Regions from separate parts of the Peribacillus sp. NPDC046944 genome, predicted to be linked through region 2. Evidence: riboswitches for the same ligand, from Rfam matches in the RefSeq annotation. Region 2 holds a riboswitch; each other region holds the start of a gene.
What was found. A riboswitch is a leader RNA that binds a small molecule or an ion and turns the genes downstream of it on or off. The one in region 2 is predicted to bind S-adenosylmethionine.
Positions count from the first base shown of each region.

Region 1: it holds a riboswitch for S-adenosylmethionine, as region 2 does, so the genes downstream of both, metK (methionine adenosyltransferase) here and ACQKIC_RS12105 (bifunctional homocysteine S-methyltransferase/methylenetetrahydrofolate reductase) in region 2, are expected to answer to the same signal.
Region 3: it holds a riboswitch for S-adenosylmethionine, as region 2 does, so the genes downstream of both, mtnK (S-methyl-5-thioribose kinase) here and ACQKIC_RS12105 (bifunctional homocysteine S-methyltransferase/methylenetetrahydrofolate reductase) in region 2, are expected to answer to the same signal.
Region 4: it holds a riboswitch for S-adenosylmethionine, as region 2 does, so the genes downstream of both, mtnW (2,3-diketo-5-methylthiopentyl-1-phosphate enolase) here and ACQKIC_RS12105 (bifunctional homocysteine S-methyltransferase/methylenetetrahydrofolate reductase) in region 2, are expected to answer to the same signal.

Region 1 covers NZ_JBNNML010000001.1:514,863-520,400, reverse strand. Annotated here, with positions in the region: gene pckA (phosphoenolpyruvate carboxykinase (ATP)) at 1-207, opposite strand, end outside; SAM riboswitch class I at 785-947, shown strand; gene metK (methionine adenosyltransferase) at 1,116-2,312, shown strand; gene ACQKIC_RS02670 (gamma carbonic anhydrase family protein) at 2,454-2,972, opposite strand; gene ACQKIC_RS02665 (alpha/beta hydrolase) at 3,187-3,990, shown strand; gene ACQKIC_RS02660 (hypothetical protein) at 4,051-4,242, shown strand; gene ACQKIC_RS02655 (class I SAM-dependent methyltransferase) at 4,321-4,893, opposite strand; gene ACQKIC_RS02650 (TIGR01212 family radical SAM protein) at 4,890-5,538, opposite strand, start outside.
Region 2 covers NZ_JBNNML010000005.1:342,899-348,436, forward strand. Annotated here, with positions in the region: gene metH (methionine synthase) at 1-1,281, opposite strand, end outside; gene ACQKIC_RS12105 (bifunctional homocysteine S-methyltransferase/methylenetetrahydrofolate reductase) at 1,274-3,121, opposite strand; SAM riboswitch class I at 3,228-3,326, opposite strand; gene ACQKIC_RS12110 (MOSC domain-containing protein) at 3,438-4,079, opposite strand; gene ACQKIC_RS12115 (phosphatase PAP2 family protein) at 4,565-5,239, opposite strand; gene ACQKIC_RS12120 (Ku protein) at 5,329-5,538, opposite strand, start outside.
Region 3 covers NZ_JBNNML010000007.1:13,137-18,674, reverse strand. Annotated here, with positions in the region: gene ACQKIC_RS13995 (S41 family peptidase) at 3-1,487, shown strand; gene mtnA (S-methyl-5-thioribose-1-phosphate isomerase) at 2,013-3,059, opposite strand; gene mtnK (S-methyl-5-thioribose kinase) at 3,072-4,277, opposite strand; SAM riboswitch class I at 4,349-4,501, opposite strand; gene ACQKIC_RS13980 (carbon-nitrogen family hydrolase) at 4,575-5,357, opposite strand; gene ACQKIC_RS13975 (pyridoxal phosphate-dependent aminotransferase) at 5,458-5,538, shown strand, end outside.
Region 4 covers NZ_JBNNML010000007.1:7,521-13,058, forward strand. Annotated here, with positions in the region: gene ACQKIC_RS13950 (CobW family GTP-binding protein) at 1-880, opposite strand, end outside; gene ACQKIC_RS13955 (cupin domain-containing protein) at 1,008-1,541, opposite strand; gene ACQKIC_RS13960 (methylthioribulose 1-phosphate dehydratase) at 1,563-2,189, opposite strand; gene ACQKIC_RS13965 (2-hydroxy-3-keto-5-methylthiopentenyl-1-phosphate phosphatase) at 2,192-2,848, opposite strand; gene mtnW (2,3-diketo-5-methylthiopentyl-1-phosphate enolase) at 2,851-4,083, opposite strand; SAM riboswitch class I at 4,240-4,397, opposite strand; gene ACQKIC_RS13975 (pyridoxal phosphate-dependent aminotransferase) at 4,513-5,538, opposite strand, start outside.

The DNA of each region.
Region 1 (5,538 bases), on a different contig from region 2:
CTTTACAGAAGCTTCTTCCACAATATATTTATCTTTAGGTGAACGGCCCGTGTATTTGCCCGTTTCAGCTTTTACTGCGCCGGTTGAAGTTAAAACGCCTTCATTTCTGCTTAATACTTTTTCAACTAATTGAGGAACTGAGAGTTGAGTTTGCACATTATTTCCTGCTAATAATTGGTGTAACTCATTAACGTCAACAGAATTCATATATGAGATACCTTCCTTTGTTTAAGTTTTTATAATACAATTAGTATAACACATTGGATTAAATAGTCTATACTATTTAACTTTTTTTGTGAATGAAAATGGAATAGTCACATTAATCAATTATCTCACTTCGAGTGTAACCTTATGTATAGTGCGGGCATATACTTGCAGTGAGTCATCCTGGATGGATGTTTTCGAATCTGGTTGAATCGGGAGACGATCTGGATGAAGTGAATCTAGGATGTGAAAAACGATTGCTGCCGCAAGTCTTTGTGAAGTCCCGTTTTAGGATTAGTGTACCTTTTCATTTATAATAGGAAGAAAAGAAGTGAACAACCATTTATGTATCTGAAAAAGGGATGAATATGGGGTTCGGATGGTATGTTCATTTTGTCTGATTTATCCATTGTAAGTCAATGGTCTTATCTTCTTAGTTTACACTCTTTAAGGATACTATTTATATTCCGGCTGTGCCAGATAAAAAGTTTTTTTATTTTTCATTGGGGAAAAATGTTCTATTTAGAAAAACATTGACAAATTCAGACTAAATACGATAGTATCTTAAATTGTACGGATTCTCTTATCCCGAGTTGGTGGAGGGACAGGCCCTTTGAAACCCAGCAACCTGCCATATTGAACTTGACTCCAAGGTCAATCGCCGAAAATAAAGCGATGAACCTTCAAGGAATAGTGGTGATGGTGCTAACCTGAGCAAGGTAAAAACCCTTGAACGATAAGAGTGAAAGGATAGATGATAGAATTTTTAAACCTTTCCTCATTTGCCAGGGAAGGTTTTTGTGTTTTTATTCATTAATTCTGTGTCTATGATTGAAACTAATAAGGGAAACGAGTTCCGTAAAAGATCAGGCTCATGCCTACAACATACTAACTTCCAAGGAGGAAATAAGATGTCAAAGAAACGTCTATTTACTTCTGAATCTGTGACAGAAGGCCATCCGGATAAAATTTGTGATCAGATTTCAGATTCCATTTTAGATGCAATCCTAGCTAAGGATGCTAATGCGCGCGTTGCGTGTGAAACAAGTGTAACGACAGGTCTTGTACTTGTTGCTGGAGAAATTACAACATCGGCTTACGTGGATATTTCACGCATTGTCCGCGATACGATTGCAGGTATCGGGTACACTCGTGCGAAATATGGTTTCGATGCCGAGACTTGTGCCGTGCTAAGCTCGATCGATGAGCAGTCTGCTGATATTGCAGCGGGTGTTGATAAAGCATTGGAAGCACGTGAAGGTACGATGTCCGATGAGGAAATCGATGCTATCGGTGCAGGGGACCAAGGTCTTATGTTCGGATTCGCGTGCAATGAAACGGAAGAGCTTATGCCACTTCCCATTTCATTGGCTCATAAGCTATCATTCCGTCTTTCTCAAGTTCGTAAAGATGGCACGCTAAGTTATTTACGTCCTGATGGAAAAACGCAAGTAACGGTTGAATATGATGAAAATAACCTACCTGTACGTGTAGACACAATCGTCATCTCCACACAACATGATCCTGAAGTGACACCTGAACAAATTCAAGCCGACTTAAAAGAACATGTGATTAATGCGGTCGTACCGGCTGACTTAATCAATGAAGATACGAAATACTTCATCAACCCGACTGGCCGTTTTGTAATCGGCGGACCTCAAGGGGATGCTGGTCTTACTGGCCGTAAAATCATCGTTGATACGTACGGCGGATACGCTCGTCACGGCGGCGGTGCTTTCTCTGGTAAAGATGCAACAAAAGTGGACCGTTCTGCTGCATATGCCGCTCGTTACGTTGCGAAGAACATCGTGGCTGCCGGCCTGGCTGACAAAGCGGAAGTGCAATTGGCCTACGCAATCGGCGTGGCTAAGCCTGTATCCATCTCAATCGATACATTTGGAACGGGAACAGTAAGTGAAGAGGTGCTAGTGGAATTGGTAGAGGCGAATTTCGACCTACGTCCAGCTGGTATCATCAAGATGCTTGACCTACGTCGCCCAATCTACAAGCAAACAGCTGCATATGGTCACTTCGGCCGTACAGATGTTGATTTGCCTTGGGAGCGTACGGATAAAGCAGAAGCTTTAAAAACACAAGCTAAAGCGTAAATCATATGAGAAAAGGTGCCTTGCTTTAATGCAAGGCACCTTTTTTGATGGGCAAAAATAGGATTAAATATGGCTTCCTAGGGAATAATTCAAGGAATCCTATTTTTAGCTAAGCGTTTTTTTGTAATCATACGATTGGTGTTACTTTATTCGGTCAGCCTGTTTATAGAGTTGTCCTTTTTCAGCATATTCCCGGACAATGCGATCCATATCCTGGCGATCTTCCTCATTAATTTCACGAACGACTTTGGCCGGCCTTCCAAAGGCTAAGGTGTTCGGCGGGATAACCTTTCCTTGGGGGACAAGGCTCCCTGCACCGATGAAGGCACCTTCACCGATTTCCGCTCCATCAAGGATGATCGAACCCATGCCGATGAGGGCTCTCTTTCGAATTTTGCAGCTATGTAGAATGACTTGGTGGCCAATGGTCACTTCATCTTCGATTATCAGTGGGTTATTGGGACTTTGATGAAGTACGCTGTTATCTTGCACGCTTACTCTTTTCCCGATGATGGTGGGTGCCACATCGCCGCGAATGACGGTATTGAACCAGATCGTTGATTCATCACCGATTTTGACATCGCCTGTCACGACGGCATTTTCAGCAAGATAGGCGCTTTCGGAAATTTCTGGTTCCATGCCTTTGAATGGATAAATAATCAATTTTCATCATTTCCTTTCCGAAGTGGATAATTTTGCTGTATTATTTTAATATACCGTATCAAAATAGCCTTGGCTACTATTTGATTGAGCACAATTAATTAGGTTTCGTTTTTGTCGAAAACCGAAAATGTGGTTATAATTTACCATATAGATTATTTTTCATTCTGCATGGAACGTTTACAACTAGAGAAAAGTGAAAGGGGGATTTCGAATGTGGAAATGGGAGACGGACGGAGATGCAAAAGGCGTCATCGTCATTATTCATGGGGCAATGGAGCATCATGGCCGTTACAAGTGGTTAACACAAATGTGGCTTTCAGCCGGATACCATGTCGTCATGGGCGACCTACCCGGGCAGGGAATGACGACACGCGCCTTCCGGGGGCATATCGATTCCTTTGACGAATATTTAGAAGAAGTAAAAAGCTGGATTGAAGATGCATACGATTATTCCCTTCCTGTCTTTTTATTAGGACATAGCATGGGTGGGTTGATTGCGATCCGCCTGCTTCAGGAGGAAGAATGGGACATCGCGGGGGTCATTTTATCATCGCCATGCCTCGGTCTGATGACGCATCCTCCCAAATACTTAACCGCCATTTCACACGGCATGAATATCGTGATGCCAAAATTCCGGGTGGATTCTGGGTTAACTCCCCAAATGGCGACGAGGAATTCGGAAATCCGTGAATCGGATACGAACGATACATTGTACATTACCAAGGTTTCCGTTCGCTGGTATCGGGAGCTTGTACAGGCAATGAAGGATGCTTTTGAAGAGATTCCGGAGTTTCAGGACGTGCCTTTACTGATGATGCAGGGCGGAGATGACAAGGTCGTCAACAAAAAGGCGGTCCGGGAGTGGTTCAACTATAACTTGGCCAGCGAAAAGCAATACAAGGAATGGCCGAAACTATATCATGAAATTTTCAATGAACCGGAGCGGGATGACGTATTTCAATATGCACTGAGTTTCGTTGAAAACCGGTTGAAGATATTGGGCTATGTCGTTTAAATAAGAAAAAAGCTGCTGAGAAACTTCAGCAGCTTTTGTTTTAGAGGAATTTGCAAAGACATGTTCGAACGGCTTCAATTCTTCCATCGTGTTCTATCTTCGGTCAATGCAGTCAGGCTAGTGACGAATTGGCCATATGATTCACTTGTATCCCGTTTGATTTTCTCAGTCAATAAATCTGCCCTGCCAGTAACGAAGTCGATAATTGTTCCATGTTTCTACACCCACTTATCCATTTTTTCCTCATTATAATGGGTAAAAGTTTAAAAGTTCGAAAAAATCGGTCGAAATTACAAAAACACCACCGTTTATTGAACGGTGGTGGGAGTTCTACCTTTTTTCTATCGCAATGAGGAACGGAGGAGAATGAACTTGGTTGATGAAGTCGTATTTCAGGACATGGGCTTTTTGTTGAGACAGGTTCTGTACATAGTGCATCAACGCATCCCGTTCCGTTTCTCCTCCTGGATGGCCGTGATAGATGACGAGGACGATGATGCCCTCTGGCGCCATCATGTCGAACAGTTTTTCCAGAGAAGCGATTGTCGTATCGGCTTGCGTGATGATCGATTTATCGCCTCCAGGTAGATAGCCAAGGTTGTAGATGGCCCCGGTGATCTTTCCCGCATGTTCCCCGGTGATATACGTATCAAGCTGTTCATGTCCATCGTGGACGAGGGTGCAACGCTTTTGTAAATGTTCCGTTTCCAATTTATTCGCGGTAGTGTGAATGGCTTGCTCTTGAATGTCAAAACTATAGACATGACCGGTTTCGCCGACCAATTGGGCGAGAAAGACGGTATCATGGCCGTTGCCCATCGTTCCATCAACGGTGATGTCCCCTTGTTGAACGGCTCTCTCAAGAAGTAGCTTCGCAAAATCCAAAACGCGATCCAGCTTCATGGTGATGGGACCTCCTCTGATTGATAATGTTTTCCCTGCCAGCTATTGCGGCGTTTCAGTTCGGCATCGATGGCGTTCAGGACATCCCATTTATTGACGCTCCACATCGGCCCAATCATCAAGTCTATGGGGCCATCGCCGGTAATGCGGTGGACGATCATTTCTGGGGGAATGACTTCCAACTGATCGCATACGAGATTTACATAATCGTCCCGTTCAAGAAATTCAAGCATTCCTTTTTCATATTGCTTGACCATCGGCGTTCCTTTCAAAAGGTGAAGCAGGTGGATCTTGATTCCCTGGACATCAAGTTTAGCGACTTCACGTGCGGTCTCCATCATCATTGCATAACCTTCGTTAGGCAAGCCATTGATGATGTGGGTACAGACCCGGATCCCGTGTTTACGCAGTTTATCGACGCCTTCCTTGTAGCAAGCATAGTCGTGGGCCCGGTTGATCAAGTTCCCCGTTTCATCATGGACCGTCTGCAGGCCAAGCTCGACCCAAAGATAGGTACGTTGATTCAGTTCGGCTAGATAGTCGACTACATCATCAGGCAGGCAGTCCGGGCGTGTCGCGATGGAAAGCCCGACCACTCCTTCCTGAGTGAGGACGCTTTCGTATTTTTCACGAAGCTCTGCCACG
Region 2 (5,538 bases):
CCCTTGGGAATGTTTCAAGGCTTGTTCAAGAACGGCTTCATCAGTTGTATCGATGACTAAAGGGACCTTAACCTTTTTGACGACCTCTTCAATGAATTCTTTCATGTCACCGAACTCATCTCCATCAGGGTCTGCCAGACAGATATCAATGACATGCGCACCTTTCTTAACTTGTGCCCGGGCAATCTCCGCTGCTGGTTCGTATTTCTTGGCACGAATCAATTCCTTGAATTTACGAGATCCAATGACATTCGTTCGCTCTCCGACAAACAGGGGTCGCATTGAGTCGTCATAAATAAGCGGCTCGATGCCAGATACGGCATGACCATGTGCAGCCTCAGGTAATTTCCGTGGTTGAATATCTTTAAGTACTCTTGAGAGCTCTTTAATGTGTTCAGGAGTGGTACCACAACAGCCACCAATGATATTGACCCAGCCTTTTTCTGCAAATTGTTTCATTTTCTCGGCTAGGGAAGTGGGAGATTCATGGTAATGCCCCTCTTCATCAGGCAATCCTGCATTTGGATAACAGCTAATCGCATTGTCGGATAGATCTGCTAGAGTACGGATATGGTCAATCATAAACTCTGGGCCTGTCGCACAGTTCAAACCGACAGCCAGAGGGTTCATATGCTCTACCGATAAATAAAATGCCTCTATGGACTGACCGGCTAACGTCGTTCCCATCGGCTCGATTGTTCCTGAAATCATTATCGGTACTTCCTTGCCAGTTTTAGCGATGGCCGATCTAATTCCAGAAAAGGCCGCCTTTACATTGAGCATATCTTGACAGGTTTCCACGAGTAATAAGTCTACCCCACCGTCTATAAGGCCAAGTGCCTGTTCCTCATATGAATCGGTCAATATATCGAAAGTCGTTCCACCTGTAACAGATAAAGTTTTTGTCGTTGGTCCCATGGAACCCGCTACATACCTGGGCCAATTATCACTTGAATATTTTTCACATGCTTTTACGGCAAGCTCTGCCGATACTTTATTAAGTTCATATGCAAGCGTGCTTAATTGATATTCTTCCAGCACTAAGCTTGTGGCACCAAAGGTATTAGTCTCTATAATATCGGCACCTGCCGCTAAATATTTTTCATGGATGGTTTGAATGATTTCAGGACGGGTTAACGATAAATACTCATTACACCCTTCGTATTGTTCTCCACCGAAATCCTCGGCCGTTAAATCTTCAGCTTGAATCATGGTGCCCATTGCTCCATCAAGAAGAAGAATCTTTGATTGTAATTGCACGTTAATTTCCCTTTTACTCATGTCCTGCCACCTCAGATGTTTGTTTACGATCATGATTCTTAATATATGTAGTAAGTTCCGCTGTCATTTCATAGCGTAAGAAAGGCGTTATTAAGTAAATTCCCTTGAACCTCTCTTGGGCTGCGTCTACCAATTCCCTTGCTATATTTATAGCTTCAATCCTTGATTTTACTGGATCAGCTCCCGCTGAGGCCATTGCTTTCCGTACACTGTCAGGTAATTTAATCCCCGGTATTTCATTATGGATGAATTCGGCATTCCTCGTACTGGTAAGGGGCATTATCCCCATGAAAATCGGTGTTTCCAAATGTTTTGTCGCCTGATAGACTTCTTCTATTTGTTCTACTGAATAAACTGGCTGTGTCAAAAACGAATGAGCACCGCAAGCGATTTTCTTTTCCATTCTCTGAACAGCCTTATCGAGATATTTCACATTTGGATTAAAAGCTGCGGAAATCTTGAAATTAGCCCGTTTCCCTAGACTTTGTCCGGAATAGGAGTAGCCCTCATTGAATTGCTTAACCAGACTTATCAAATCGAATGAAGATAAATCATAGACAGACGTTGCCCCCGGGAAATCACCAATCTTAGAAGGATCCCCAGTGATAACTAAAACTTCATCCAGCCCGACCGTATGCAATCCCATTAAATGGGATTGTAACCCAATAAGATTTCGGTCCCTGCACGTAATATGGACCATCGGATTCACCCCTAATTCAGCCTTTAATAAATTGGCTAAGGTCGAATTCGATATCCTTGGTGAAGCAAGTGAATTATCAGCTAAAGTAATGGAATCCACCCCAGCTTTTTTCAAGGCTTCAGCTCCTGCCATAAACGTTTCGATTCCTAACTTTTTCGGTGGATCAAGCTCAACTAGGATCGTTCTATCCGTTTTTGCCTTTTCATGAAGAGCTAATTCTTGTTTTTGGTTATTCACTTCAATAATTTCTATATGTCGAGCTTTCGTAATTTTTTCCTTGACTGGCGCTAAAGTGCCAATCATTTCGTTCACAGCTTGTATATGTAGTGGTGTCGTACCACAGCAACCCCCTATAATGGTTGCTCCTTGTTTTCGTAATTCGAGTGCACTTGAACCGAAATATTCTGGTTCCGCTTTATAGACCAGTCTCCCATCCACATAATCTGGAAGACTTGCATTAGGATAGATGGCAATCGACGCCTGCATAGGCAATTTCACTTCTTCCAGTGCCCTTATCATATGATGGGGGCCCAGACGGCAATTCACCCCAACGACATCTGCACCTAGGTACTCTAGCTTTTGAAAAGCTTCATTCAAATGAAATCCATTTTGAAGATTTCCAAGTTCATGCATCGATACATTTGCAATAATCGGCAGGTCCGTTTCCTTTTTAGCAATTTGAAGCACCGTTTCAAGCTCTTCAAAATCATAGAATGTTTCAAGAAGAATTCCATCGGGATCTTCCAGGAGCAAACTGTATAATTGTTCTCGAAAACCCCGTTTTATTTCTTCTATACTTAAATCCGATTTACGTATACTACGCTGGGCCCCAATTGTACCAAAAACATAAGCCTTCCCTTTCGCTACTTGTTTAGCAAGGCTGACTCCTTGGCGATTGATCCGACTGACTTCTTCCTCCAGCCCATACCGTTTCAATTTATTGAAATTGGCACCATATGTATTGGTTTGCAGAATATCTGCACCCGCTTCTAAATAGGCCCTATGTATAGACTCAATTTTATCAGGATTGGTGCAATTTATTTCCTCATAACATTGATCGATTCCATAGGAGTACAACAACGTACCCATCGCGCCGTCTCCAACTAGCATTCTTTCCTTCAATTCACTACGAAAATCCAATTAGTACACCCTCTCTTAAAAACACTATGGTTTTTGTCGGTTTCTATGAGTGTGAGAGTAAAGAAAAAAAACCTTCTCAAAGAAGAAGGCTTTTTTCGAAACATTCTCCTCATCTATCAAGCTCTGCTTGCTGGATTTAGCACCTTTGCCTAGGCTGGTTGCTGAGGTTTCATCGGGCCAGTCCCTTCACCTCTCTCGATAAGATTTATTAAGTTTAATTTTCTAAACATTTCAAAATTTATTTATATTTAATTTACATGAATCATCTGATAATTTCAAGAGTATATTTATCATTTTTTCATTTTCTTCAGACTTTTTAACGATACATCCTTTTAGAAAGCAAGGCTCCCCATTTTTCCGACAAGGATTCAATGGAAAGCAAGGACATTGCCCCCTCCTCCCCATCACGCTTATGAAGGATGACATCCGTTGCATAAAGTACCGTAACCTTATCTTGAAGCCGATCCAATAACACGATATCATCTTGTTGGCCAATTACCCCTTCTTGTATAACCCTAGCAAAATAGCCAGTTAGATTAGTGTCCATCACCAATTTCAAAAACTCTGGCTCTTTGTTAAAGTGGGAGATGGTCGAGCAAGGAATACGCCCCTGTGTAATCTGAATAACGGTCCCGCCAATGCGATAGATATCGCCTATAAACGTTTGACGTTCAGTCATTCCAGCAATCGTCAAATTCTCCCCAAATGCAGGGATGGAAAGCTGCTTATTGAATGTTCGATTCCATAAATCATAATGCTCAAAGGGATAAAAACATAGAGCACGGTCAGGCCCTCCATGGAACTTTCTGTTACCCACTCCATCCCTATCAATCCCTGATTTTGTTACGGTGATATAGTCGATGGCCTTCTTATCCATTGCCGTTTTGATCTTTACCCCCGAAAGCTCCTCCTCTTTTGGCATCCCAATTTGAAGAGACATGATTTTACGATTTTCCATTGGACATCTTCCATTTCTTTTAAATTTCCAGATTGCAATAAAGAAACATTCTTTATATTCAATCTATTCAATTATTTGATTATACCAAAAAAAAGCAATAACCTCTTTACTAGGTATAAAATTCGATGTGAAAAGAGAATGATATAAAAATAATCCCTTTGTTTTAGTAATTTAGTTGCTATTTCCAAATTAATTATGATAGAATATGAACACAATATATAGTCGAAAAAGACAATCCGTCGCCTATATGTTGATTCACGATTAATTTCCTCATTGTCGCTCTTTAGGGGGCGAATTTTTTTGTCTCCTTTTAAAAAGGGTGGAAAACTGTAGATCCTTACTAATTATTTATACCTAACAAGTAACTACCAAATTGAACAGGCGACCTTCTTTTAATGAAAATTTATAGGTGCGATCATTACTTTCCTCACAGTACACCACTTTTTTGATAATTTTGGTGATTTTCTTATGCCTTCATTTTCCCCTTAGCTTCTATTTTTTCGCCCCTTATATTCCAGGTATCGTAACAGCCATGCCGATATCGTTAGCCAAGCAGCTCCGGCAACAAAACCTGCCACAACATCGCTCGGGTAATGCACCCCTAGATAAATGCGGCTCCATCCAATGACCAATGAAGCCAAAAAAGCCAAAAACCATATAATGCCGTTCATATATTTACTTTTGACGATTCGTAAACATACAACTGCAATGCTTCCGTAAACGATAACCGAAGCCATAGAGTGACCACTAGGAAAACTATATCCGGAAACGGATAATAATGGAGCGATATCGGGTCTTTCCCTTTGAAAAAGATATTTTAGCCCCCAATTAAATACCCCACCCATTGCTGAAGTGATTATTAAGTATAAAGCAAGCTGTTTTCTTCTGTATAAGGCCAAAATCAAGGCAAATATACCAATTAGTACGACTATCCATGTCACCGACCCAAAAAATGTGAGCGTAGTCACAAAGCTGATAAATTGTTCACTAAAGGGCACTTGGATGAAATTGATAAGGACTTTATCAAATTCGATTAACTCCCCTTCCTTCAGTTCTTCCACAATTTCAATAAAAATGAAAAAATAAACTAGGATTAAACCAGCCATCATGGCAATATAAAGAAGTTTTTTTGAAATATGTATGCTAAAAAAGTTATGCATTCTCGGACACCACCTTTTCCCTCATTTACCACGCTACCTCTAGGATAAAACAAAAAAAGCCTAAGCGATAGATTTCGCTCAGGCTTTTTTTACGCTTGTTTCTTTTTAGGCTCCGCTCTTTTGCGTGTCGTCTTTTTCTTTACAACCATTTTCTCCGGCTTCGTCCTGTCAATGGACGCTTGTAAAGCTGCCATTAAATCCGTCACATTATTGGCCACGGGTTCTTTAGATTTTGCTGTAATGGTTTTCTCGCCAGTTTTCTTTGATTCAATCAATTCAAGCAAAGCTGTTCGATAATC
Region 3 (5,538 bases), on a different contig from region 2:
TCATGAAGAATGAAAGTGGTGAGGCTTCAGTGGAAGAAGAAAATCAACAACAGCCCAAAGATGAAGGCAAAATTGTGAAAATAAAAAAGTTTACGTTTATTATGGGGATTTTCTTACTCATATTTTTGACAGCAGGGATAACTACAATCGCGTTGACCTTTGGCGATGAAAAAGTAGAGTCACTTGCACCGAGTAATCATCCTGAATTTGAAAAGTTATATTCTACATATGATACGATCAAAGATAATTATTATGAAGAAATCGATGAGAACACGCTCGTGGATGGAGCTATAAATGGAATGATAGAATCGTTGGATGATCCTTATTCCTCTTATATGGATAAGAAAGAAGCCTCCAGTTTCCATGAGAGCATCTCTTCTTCCTTTGAAGGAATAGGTGCTGAAATCCAAGAGAAGGATGGACAGATCATGGTGGTTTCCCCTATTAAAGGATCACCAGCTGAAAAAGCCGGAGTCCGGCCTAATGATATTATACTAAGTGTCAATGGCAAAAGCCTTGATGGCTTAAGTTCTTCGGAAGCTGTCTTGAAAATCAGGGGGAAAAAGGGAACAAAAGTGGAGCTTGCCATTTCAAGGGCGGGTGAAAAGGAACCGATTACTTTGTCCATTAAGCGTGATACCATTCCGATTGAAACGGTTTATTCAGAGATGCTTGATGATGGGATTGCCAAAGTGCAGGTTACAAGTTTTTCTGAGCATACGGTGGAAGAGCTGAATACGGCACTTGAAGACATGGATAAAGAAAAGATGAAAGGCCTAATATTGGACTTACGTGGAAATCCGGGTGGATTGCTTGACCAAGCGATCGCAATGGCAAACTTATTTATCCCGAATGGGGAAGTCATCCTTCAGGTCGAGGATCGAAAAGGAAAAAGAGAAGTCTATAAATCCCAGAATAATGGTGAGTTGAAGCTACCAGTGGTCGTATTAATTGATGATGGAAGTGCAAGTGCATCTGAAATCGTTGCCGCCGCTGTTAGTGAATCTGCGGGTATTCAGCTTGTAGGGGTAAAATCATTCGGAAAGGGGACCGTGCAAAAAGCCGCAGACTTTGATGATGGTTCCAACTTTAAGTATACAGCACAAAAATGGCTGACTCCGAAAGGCAATTGGATCCATAAAAAAGGGATTGAACCGGATATAAAAGTCAAGCTTCCCGAGTATGCCAATCTTCCATATATCTCTCCTGATAAAGGATTGAAAGTATCGGATTCCTCGAGTGAAGTAGAAGCAGCGGAGAAAATGCTGAAAGAAGCCGGGTATAATCCAGGAAAAGTGGATAAGTATTTCGATGAAGAAACAAAGGTAGCGGTCAAGGAATTCCAAAAGGATCATAAGATCAAAGAAACAGGTGTCATTAAAGACGATACAACCGTTAAATTGATGGAAGTCATTAGGGATAAAATCCTTAAAAATGATACTCAAGTGAAAAAAGCGGTGGAAGTATTGAAAAAGAAAATCAAATAATCTTTTATAAAAACAAGCGGCCCATCAGCAAGCATTTATTGCTGATGGGCCGTTTTTCGTATGCTTGACTTAGGTGTGTGTGTAATCCATAAGGTGACCATGGAAGAAGTACCAATGGGTGGGGAATGGAAGGGTATCCATGATGAAGTAGAATTTGAAGAAAACGAGCGGTAAACCCTGCTTGAGGAACATGAACTTTCATACAAGGCTAAGAATAATTACTACCGAAAAGCGGCAGAAAAATCAAAGAAGGCTAGATGCCACTCTGACTAAATTCTGCGATTATATCTATCAAAAAGAACCTCGTCAGAATAAATATAACAGGAGCAACTGAATGGGTTTCCAAGGTTAATCGTGAAAAGAATGAAGGGGCTGTCTAATAAGTCCTTATTCCAGTGAATTTCGCAAAAATAAAGAGGCAGAAATGTTGTTAAATCAACGTTTCTGCCTTTTACTATTTATTCAATTTCGGTGTGTAATTACACCTTTTGGGACAGCCCCTTGATCAATCCTTTATAAATAATTTCATTTTACAAAAAGCGGGATATTACTCCTGTAATCAGGTGAAATGATGCCATTTTCGGTAATGATGCTTGTAATAAGAGAATGGGGCGTAACGTCAAAAGCAGGATTGAATGTCTTCACATTTTCTGGTGCTATCCTGACTCCTTGTATAGAAGTGATTTCATCCCCATTCCTTTCTTCGATTGGGATGGAGATACCCGACTCGAGAGATAAATCGAATGTACTTGATGGTGCTGCTACATAGAAAGGAATATCGTAATGCTTAGCTAATATCGCCAAACCCAATGTACCAATTTTATTGGCTGTATCACCGTTTGCCGCAATACGGTCTGCTCCGACTATAATGGCTTCGATTTTTTTATGATGAATGGTGTGGGCTGCCATATTATCCGAGATTAATGTAACGTCCACTCCAGCTTGCATAAGTTCCCATGCGGTGAGTCGTGCCCCTTGCAAGACAGGTCTCGTTTCACAGGCATAGACCTTTATAGGAAAGGATCTTTCCTTGGCCAGGTGGAAAGGTGCGAGGGCAGTTCCGTACCGTGCAGTGGCTATCCCCCCAGCATTACAATGGGTTAAAATAGAATCACCCTCGTTGAATAAAGACAATCCGTATTCACCAATTTTTCGGCACATCTCCACATCCTCTGAAAATAGCTTTTTTGCTTCAGCAACAAGAGCGCTTTTGGCTGAAGCTATGCTATTGGCTGCTTGTAGAGTATTCTCCATTCTTTTCAGTGCCCAAAAAAGGTTGACCGCTGTTGGTCTTGAAGAAGCGAGTGTAGTAACATGTTTCGTGACATTGTGTTTAAATTGCCATAAATCCGTGGTATTTTCCTGGATTGCACCAAGAGCAACGCCAAATGCTGCAGTTAGCCCGATAGCGGGGGCACCACGGACCTTCAAGGTCAAGATGCTGTCATATACATCTTTAACCGTAAAAAGTTCAATGAATTCTATTTTTGATGGCAAGGCCTGTTGATTCAATAAGGTAATATGGGTATCATTCCATTGGACGGAATAGGGTAGTGGCGTTGTAGTTGTCATATGTATATCTCCTTATAGGGCTGAATAGGAAGGCAATGTATATTGCTTTACGGCTTCTATCACTGCTGGAATATTCAGTTCTTTCCGATTTTTGATTATATGGGCCCCGATTTTCAAGGTAGCCGTTTTAGCTGTAATTCTAGTTTCTTTATTCTCAATGCCATTTAAATCAGCAACATGAGATAGGCCAATGGTTCTTCGAATTAGTTCACATCCTGCAAAGCCATATGCATCACCTTTAAACTTGTTGAGTACATATGGAAGATAACCTTCGATCTTACTGTAAGGACTTTTATTTTCAGAATTCCACAGGTTCGTATAGGTTTCTTCAAATGTATTCCAAAATTCCTGAAGATGAGTAAAGATTTCTTCCTTCCCAGTGGCCTCGCGTGTTACTGCCTGGAATAGGAGATTCGCCATGTATTGTCCAAGGTCAAATCCAACAGGACCATAAAAAGCGAATTCAGGGTCAATTACCTTTGTTTCTGTATCACTTGCAAATATACTTCCCGTATGTAAATCGCCATGAAGAAGGGCCTCCTGCTCGGATTCGAAGCTTTGTTTTAACTTAGCCACTTCCAGTATTAAATCAGCATCTTTCCATATAGACTTGGCAGCCTCCAGCAACTCAAGCTCAAACTCGCCTGGATGTTCCTCCAAAAAAGGATCCGTGAAAATGAAAACCTCAGTAATCTTGCAGAGTTCTGGATTCGTGAAGTTCCGGGCAACCTCTTTTTTCGCTGCCGGTTCCAAATGAAAATCAGACGTATAAAAAGCGGTCTTTGCAACAAATTCACCAATGTGTTTGGATAATAGAGGGAAATGATCTCCTTCAATTAATCCGGTCCGGGCGATTTTCAAGTGTGATAAATCTTCCATGACGGTGATTGCAAGCTGTTCATCAGAATAATAGACTTGTGGGACAAGTTCGGGACAATAGCTTCTGAATTGAATTAATGCATTCGCTTCGATAGCCGATCTTTTTAAAGTCAATGGCCAGCTTTCACCAAGAACCTTTGCGTAAGGAACTGCTTGTTTGATGATGACTCCTTTATTTGTTACGGGATTTGTAACGTGAAAAACATAATTTAAATTTCCGTCACCGATTTCATTACATAGTAATGAGTCATCTGAATGCAGTAACCCAAGTTTCTTCGTTAGGTCAATTGCCGTTTCGTTTGTCAATAGCTTGAAATTTGATGGTTGAGTCATTGTTATCCCTCCAAGTACATTAAAAAATATGAAAAAGCCCCTTTCCCATAGAAAGAGGCAGAAGCTTCACTTCGAACCTCTTATCTCCCAGAAAGAATTCTTTCTGGTGGATTTGGCACCGTGCTCTGTGGATATAATCCGGCGGAATTCCCGCCCCATTTCACAATGGTATTACAGTCGGTTGCTGGGCTTCATAGGGCCTTTATCCCTCAGCCTGCTCTTGATAAGAGTATTGTATTTATTTTCAGAAAATTAATCTCGAATGAATGATATCAATATTTTAAATAGTTTGTCAATGGTAAATTAATAAAACTCCGGCCGCCGATCTTCGAAAACGGGTATTTTATTTCTTGCTTCTCCTACTTTTTCTAAGTCAAGGGTGCCGAGTAGAAGTTCTTTTTCTTCACCAGCCTCACAAATGATTTCTCCCCACGGGTCGATGATGATGGAATGTCCGGCAAAATGATTATTTCGGTCAGAACCGGAACGATTCACAGCCACAACGAAGGCTTGGTTTTCTATTGCCCGGCTGATTAACAGTGCCCTCCAATGATGGAGCCTAGGCTTTGGCCACTCGGCGGTCACGAAGATAACCTCCGCACCTCGTACGGTATGGGCCCGTTGCCATTCCGGAAAACGGATATCATAGCAAATGAATCCGGCGCAAATCTTTTCATCGAGGGAGAATAAGCCGTCTTTTTTGCCAGGTTGTAAGTAATGGTGTTCATCCATCAATTGAAACAGATGGAGTTTATCATATTCTTTAACCAGTTTGCCTTCTTTATCGATGATGAGCATTGTGTTATAGATGCCTTCCTTAGTTTTCTTTGCAATCGAGCCACCGATTATGTTAATGTGGTGTTTTTTTGCAAGGGCTTTTAGAAAGGTAATGGTTTGTGCTGCTTCTTCGTCTGCAATTTCATGTAATCTCGTTAAGTCATAGCCGGTTGTCCATAGTTCCGGCAGCATGACGATGTCCGGTTTAGACTGTACAGCTTTTTCAATCCATTGTTTTGCCACCTGGAAATTTATATCTGGCTGTCCAAAGGCAATGTCCATTTGTAAACAGGCGATTTTCCATTTCATCATTTAAAACCTCCATTTGTAAAAAAGTACTTTACAAGATTAAGATAAACATATATCATTTGTGACTATAATTTCAAGAAATTTCAGAGAAGGTGCAAAGATGGTGCAATTCGAAAAATCCAGACTTCTTCAAGAGCTTCCAAAGCAGTTTTTTGCTTCTTTAGTCGAAAAAGTTAATAAC
Region 4 (5,538 bases), on a different contig from region 2:
TCTCTTTATCCAGTTTTTCGCCGATTATGACGATATTCAAAGGCATTTTAATCATTTCATTCATATACAATGGCATCCCATAAGAATATTGGAATAAGTAAGGATGCTGCGAATGCGTGAAGGAAAGATATCCTTTCATCCTGTATACCGTTTCAGGGAGGGCCCTGAGCCAATCCTCAAAGTCGGTTTGATTAATGGTCCCTGTAAAAGTATGCACGATTGCACTTAAATGAAGATGGCTATGTACTTCGAGCTTTTGATGGTTTTTATGTTGGTTCCTATGCATTTGTTGCAGGGAACCTATAGATACGGCTGCATATTCCGTCAATAAACATACGGCTTCTGGATTCAACCCCTGAATGGAATAGATGAGTTGGGATGCTTCCATTTCACTTACCAAATCCGCTTTATTTAATAAGATGAAATCTGCGTGGTGTATTTGCTCGGACAACAACTGTCTAAGCTGTGGCGAGAGCTGTTCGCGGTCACGCCACCTCAATAAATCGACCACCGTGATAATCCCTTTATACTCTAACTTATTAGCAAAAAATGGTGACATGATTCCATCGAGTACTTCTACTGGATGTGCTGCACCTGTTGTTTCAATATAAACGGCATCTAGATCATTTTCGGTCAACAATTCTTGCAGCTGAATTTCAAGCTTGTCCTGAAGGGTACAACAAATGCAACCATCAAACAATTCCTTTAACGGTACGTCATCGCCAATCAAACCACTATCCACCGATACACTGCCAAGTTCATTTAAAAGCACGGCCACTTTTCTACCCGCTTCACTTTCCTGCTTTAATATATTTCGAAGAAGCGTCGTCTTCCCGCTACCGAGAAAGCCGCCTAATATATATACTTCGGTCGTTTTCATTAGTATCTTCTCCTATAATGTACACGATTTTTATTTCCGTTAAAATTTTATCATACTTTTCCCGCTTAAGCACCCTGCGGGGCCACATAAAAAAACCAGCCCGAAAGCTGGTTTTTTCACACTTTTATTATGCCTGAACTTCATCTTTTTCATATATCGGAACCCAGCCGGCCGCTGTAACGAAAATACGGACCGCGACTGTTCTTCTATCTTCCGCTAGCGTGAAGTAGTGACGAGTCGATTCAGGTACGCTGATCAAATCTCCAGGGTTAAGTCGGACATCGAACCATTTTCCCTCGCTACCCTCGATGGCGAAGATACTCGTTCCCCCAGCGATGAACCGTACCTCGTCATCTTCATGATGGTGTTCCTGCTTGAAGTTCTGCAACAATTGGTCCAAATTCGGATTGGAATCGGATAATGTGATAATATCATGCGCTTTATATCCTCTTCTTTCCGAAATTTCTTTAATCTCTGACTGGAAAGCATCAAGAATCTCTTGTTTATCTTCATCCGTAAGATCATATTTTTCCACCAGATGGGCTGGCAATTTTGAAATATCCCATTGTTCGTAAATTACGCCTTGAGTCTCTAAAAAGCTCTGAACCTCTTCATTTGTTTCAATTACTTCATTTGTTTCTTGGAATCTAATTGTAGCCATTATTTTTCCTCCTTTATATTTTTAGCTGAGCGAACCTGTCAATATCTTTTGCTGGTTAAGTAACAGCTGATATTGAAACAGGAATTCACATGCTTCTAAGATTTTTTTTGCTTCCAACCCGCTTTTTCCCCATACGGTTATACCATGATTTCTGATAAGCACCGCTCCTGAGTCTGCATCGACATAGGGACTGAATGTCTCAGCCAACAACGGAATATCTGCATGGTTATGGATGATGGGTATCTTCAATTCTGCATCTTCCTGCCATCGTCCAGTAGCCTTGATAATTTCATGATGACAAAAAGTCACTTCCCCAACTTCACTATATAACTCGGAAATCACGTTATTTTCTACTGTATGGACATGGAGGACGCAATTGGCATCCGTTTTCCGATAAATCTCTGTATGAAGAAGAGTTTCAGCGGAAGGTCTGAGCTCGGTCATTTCGACTGGTTTTCCTGACAAATCCACCAAAATAAAATCGGAATCTGTCTGCTTGCGTTTATCCTTGCCACTTGCGGTTATATAAAAAGAAGGGCTATTAGCCTCACGGATCGATAAATTTCCACTCGTCCCCATGAACCAATCTCTCTCGGCTAGTTCTCCCTTTATTTGCGCTAGTTCCTGCCACTCTTTTGAAGCTGTCACCCTTACACCTCCTGCATTTTTTTTAGAATATCAATCACATCATGGAAAGTTTCAAACTCTTTATGGGGAATGGCTTCTGTGCGGCACTTTTCAAGGAGCCTGTCACGGGCAATAACAAAATCTGCCTGTTTAGCCGCTTCAAAGTCGGTAACGGAATCTCCAATCACCAATTTATACTGATCCTTTGTAGAAAGCTTTCTCATAATCGTAGGTTTACAGCAACCACACCCATGATTACATTGGTCATCACAAGTATGCGGCCACTCAATCATAATTTCTTCCTGACTGAAGTCGGCATGATTACAGTAGACATTCTCTACAGGTAAGAGGTCATTCAAAAGAGGTTCAACGAAAAAGTCCATTCCACCACTGACAATATAGAGAGGAATATCTGATTTTTTTGTAAATTCCACAAAATCACTGAACCCTTGGCGAATACCCGCTGTCTCCTTCACATATTGAATGATGTCCTCCTTTAAATCGCTATCCAGCAGGGAAAACATTTCCCCTACACCGTGGGAAATGCTGATTTTTTGCTGAAGAACACCATCTTTTAATGCCTCCCAGCCGGGCGGGGCAAACTTCTTCATGATTGAGATGATATTATCCGAGTTGGTGATCGTTCCATCAAAATCACAGAAAATGATCGGTTTGACCATGATTATAGCCCTCCCCATAGGGCCAGTGCTTTTTGAAGTTCCTCATCTTCCTCAGCCGCGATTGACAATGATTTTCCGGAAAGGACAGCTTCTACTGCGGAACGGAAGGCCTTAGCTCCGCCTTTTGCACCATCCGGATGACCATGGACGCCCCCACCAGCATTGATCACACTTTCTATCCCAAAATCCTTGATGAGATCTGGAACCATGCCAGGATGGATACCTGCCGATGGAACCGGGAAAGTCCTTTTCCAAGATGTTTCATTTCTCGTCAATCCTTCAGCAATCGCCAATGTCTCTGCTTTATCGAGTGCCACATTTCCGTATGGAGAGGGAAAGAGGGATAAATCTGCACCTGATATCCTCACCAGTTTTCCAAGGAGAAGCGGATAGCTGAGTCCATAAAATGAAGATGAAGCTAATGCTCCGCTATATGCCGGATGAGCCATGATCGGTAAGTTGATCCGGTCATTTTCGCGTAAAGCCTGTAGAACATCCAATCCATATGTATGAACATTAAATAACAAGGCATCTGCGCCGGCTTCGGCTGCCAGTTCAGCTTTATCCAATAGTTCTAGTGTTTTTCCTGACAGGTTCACAGCATATAAGGTTCGATGTCCCGTTGTCTCATAGATACCTTTCAAAATGGCCTTTCCGGTTTTGACTCTATCGATGAAAGGCGTCTGATCTTGGTCAAAAAGAATCTCATCGTCCTTGACAAGATCGACTCCTCCCAATGCCTGTTGCTCCAATTGTTCATTATGAAAGGCGAGGTCTCGACCTAACACACCTTTAAAAATACTCATCACTAGGGGGCGGTCAAACACATCAATTTTTTCCCTGATCCCACTAATTCCGAATCGAGGACCTGGAAAGGCTTTTTGAATATCGCCGACAAAGTCCAAATCCATCAATTTGATTTCCCCATCCAATGACAATTTACCGAATACTGTCGTCAAGATAGCCGGTAGATCATTAGAAAAATTACCTGCCGGGTAGGCAATCCTGATTGTTGAACGGTACACTTTTTGACCGAAATAGAGATTAACTCGCTCTTCTTCGGGAAGGGGTGTTACGGAAACTACCCTACCTTTATGTTTTTCCAGTTGCTGTTGTACCAAGTGAGGAAGTTCAGTCCATGTCCCTACAGTCAATCCTAACGCAATGCCTTCTGCTTTTTTCTCATGCTCTCCTTTGAAGTCATGAAGTAAATACGTAGCGATTATTTCGCTCATCTGATCACTCCCAATACGTAAAAGTCATTCTTAAAGTTGTCATTGTTGGTCTTTCCTTTAACAAGCTTCTAACCATCTGCGAACAAAGTTGCACTCCAATTCTCTGTTAAAAATGTAAAAGCCCCTTCCTAAAGAAGAGGCTTTGAAAAAGCCATCTTCTTATCTCCCAGCTCTATAGCTGCAAGAATTAGCACCGTGCCTTACGGAATCAATAAAATGATCCGGCGGTATTATCTCCGCCCCATTTCACAATGGTATTACAGTCGGTTGCTGGGCTTCATCGGGCTAGTCCCTCCACCTGCTCAAAATAAGAAAATGCTATTATATTTTCGTTTATGTATCTTAACTAAAAATTTAGAATTCTTTTTTATATTCTTTCACGCAATTCATACTTTGTCAATAGGTATAATGTTCAAACTATTCAATATCTCACTGATTTTCTTTGAATATATTCAATGTACGAATTCTTTCTACCGCTTCTTGGAGTCTGTCTTCTGAAGTGAGAAGTCCCACCCTGACGTATCCTTCACCAAATTCACCGAAACCATTTCCTGGTGCAACTGCTACATGGGCATGTGCCAGTAAATGATCTGCAAAGCTCGCTGAAGTATATCCTTCAGGGACCTTTAGCCAAGCAAAGAAGGAAGCATCTGGAGCCTGTACATCCCATCCAATGGATCGTAACCCTTCGATAAATACATTTCGTCGTCCTTCGTACATGTTCACGAGTTCCTTCACACACTCTTGTGAATCCAGTAAGGCGCATGCCGTGGCTTCTTGTATTGCGGGAAAAAGGCTGACGTAAAGATGATCCTGCAATAATTCAAGCGATTCGATGACACTCTGGTTGCCAACCGCAAAGCCAACCCTCCACCCCGCCATGTTATATGTTTTAGAAAGGGTGTAAATTTCTATCCCCACTTCTTTTGATCCTTCTGCTTGAAGGAAGCTTACCGGTTTTTTCCCATCGAACCCAATTGCACCATATGCGAAATCATGGACCACACATATCGAGTGTTCTTTTGCCATGGAAACCGTTTCTTCGAAGAATTCTGCTGACGCCGATGCTCCTGTGGGATTATTGGGATAATTCAAGAACATCATCTTCGCTTTGTCAAAAACCTCTTTATCTATTTCCTTATAATCGGGAAGAAAATCATTTTCTTCGGTCAAGGGCATAATTTCCGTTTTAGCTTGGGCTAACGCTACACCTGACAGGTAATCTGGATAGCCCGGATCAGGCACTAAAATTGTATCGCCTGGATTCAACAAGCATTGCGGTAATTCGACTAGACCAGCCTTTCCACCGAAAAGAATCGCCACTTCCGTTTTAGGATCTAGCTTGACGCCATATTCACGTTCATAAAAGAGGGCCGCAGCTTCTTTTAAATAGGGAAGCCCCCTAAAAGGAGAATATTTATGATTCATGGAATTTCCTGCTGCTGTCTGCAGGCT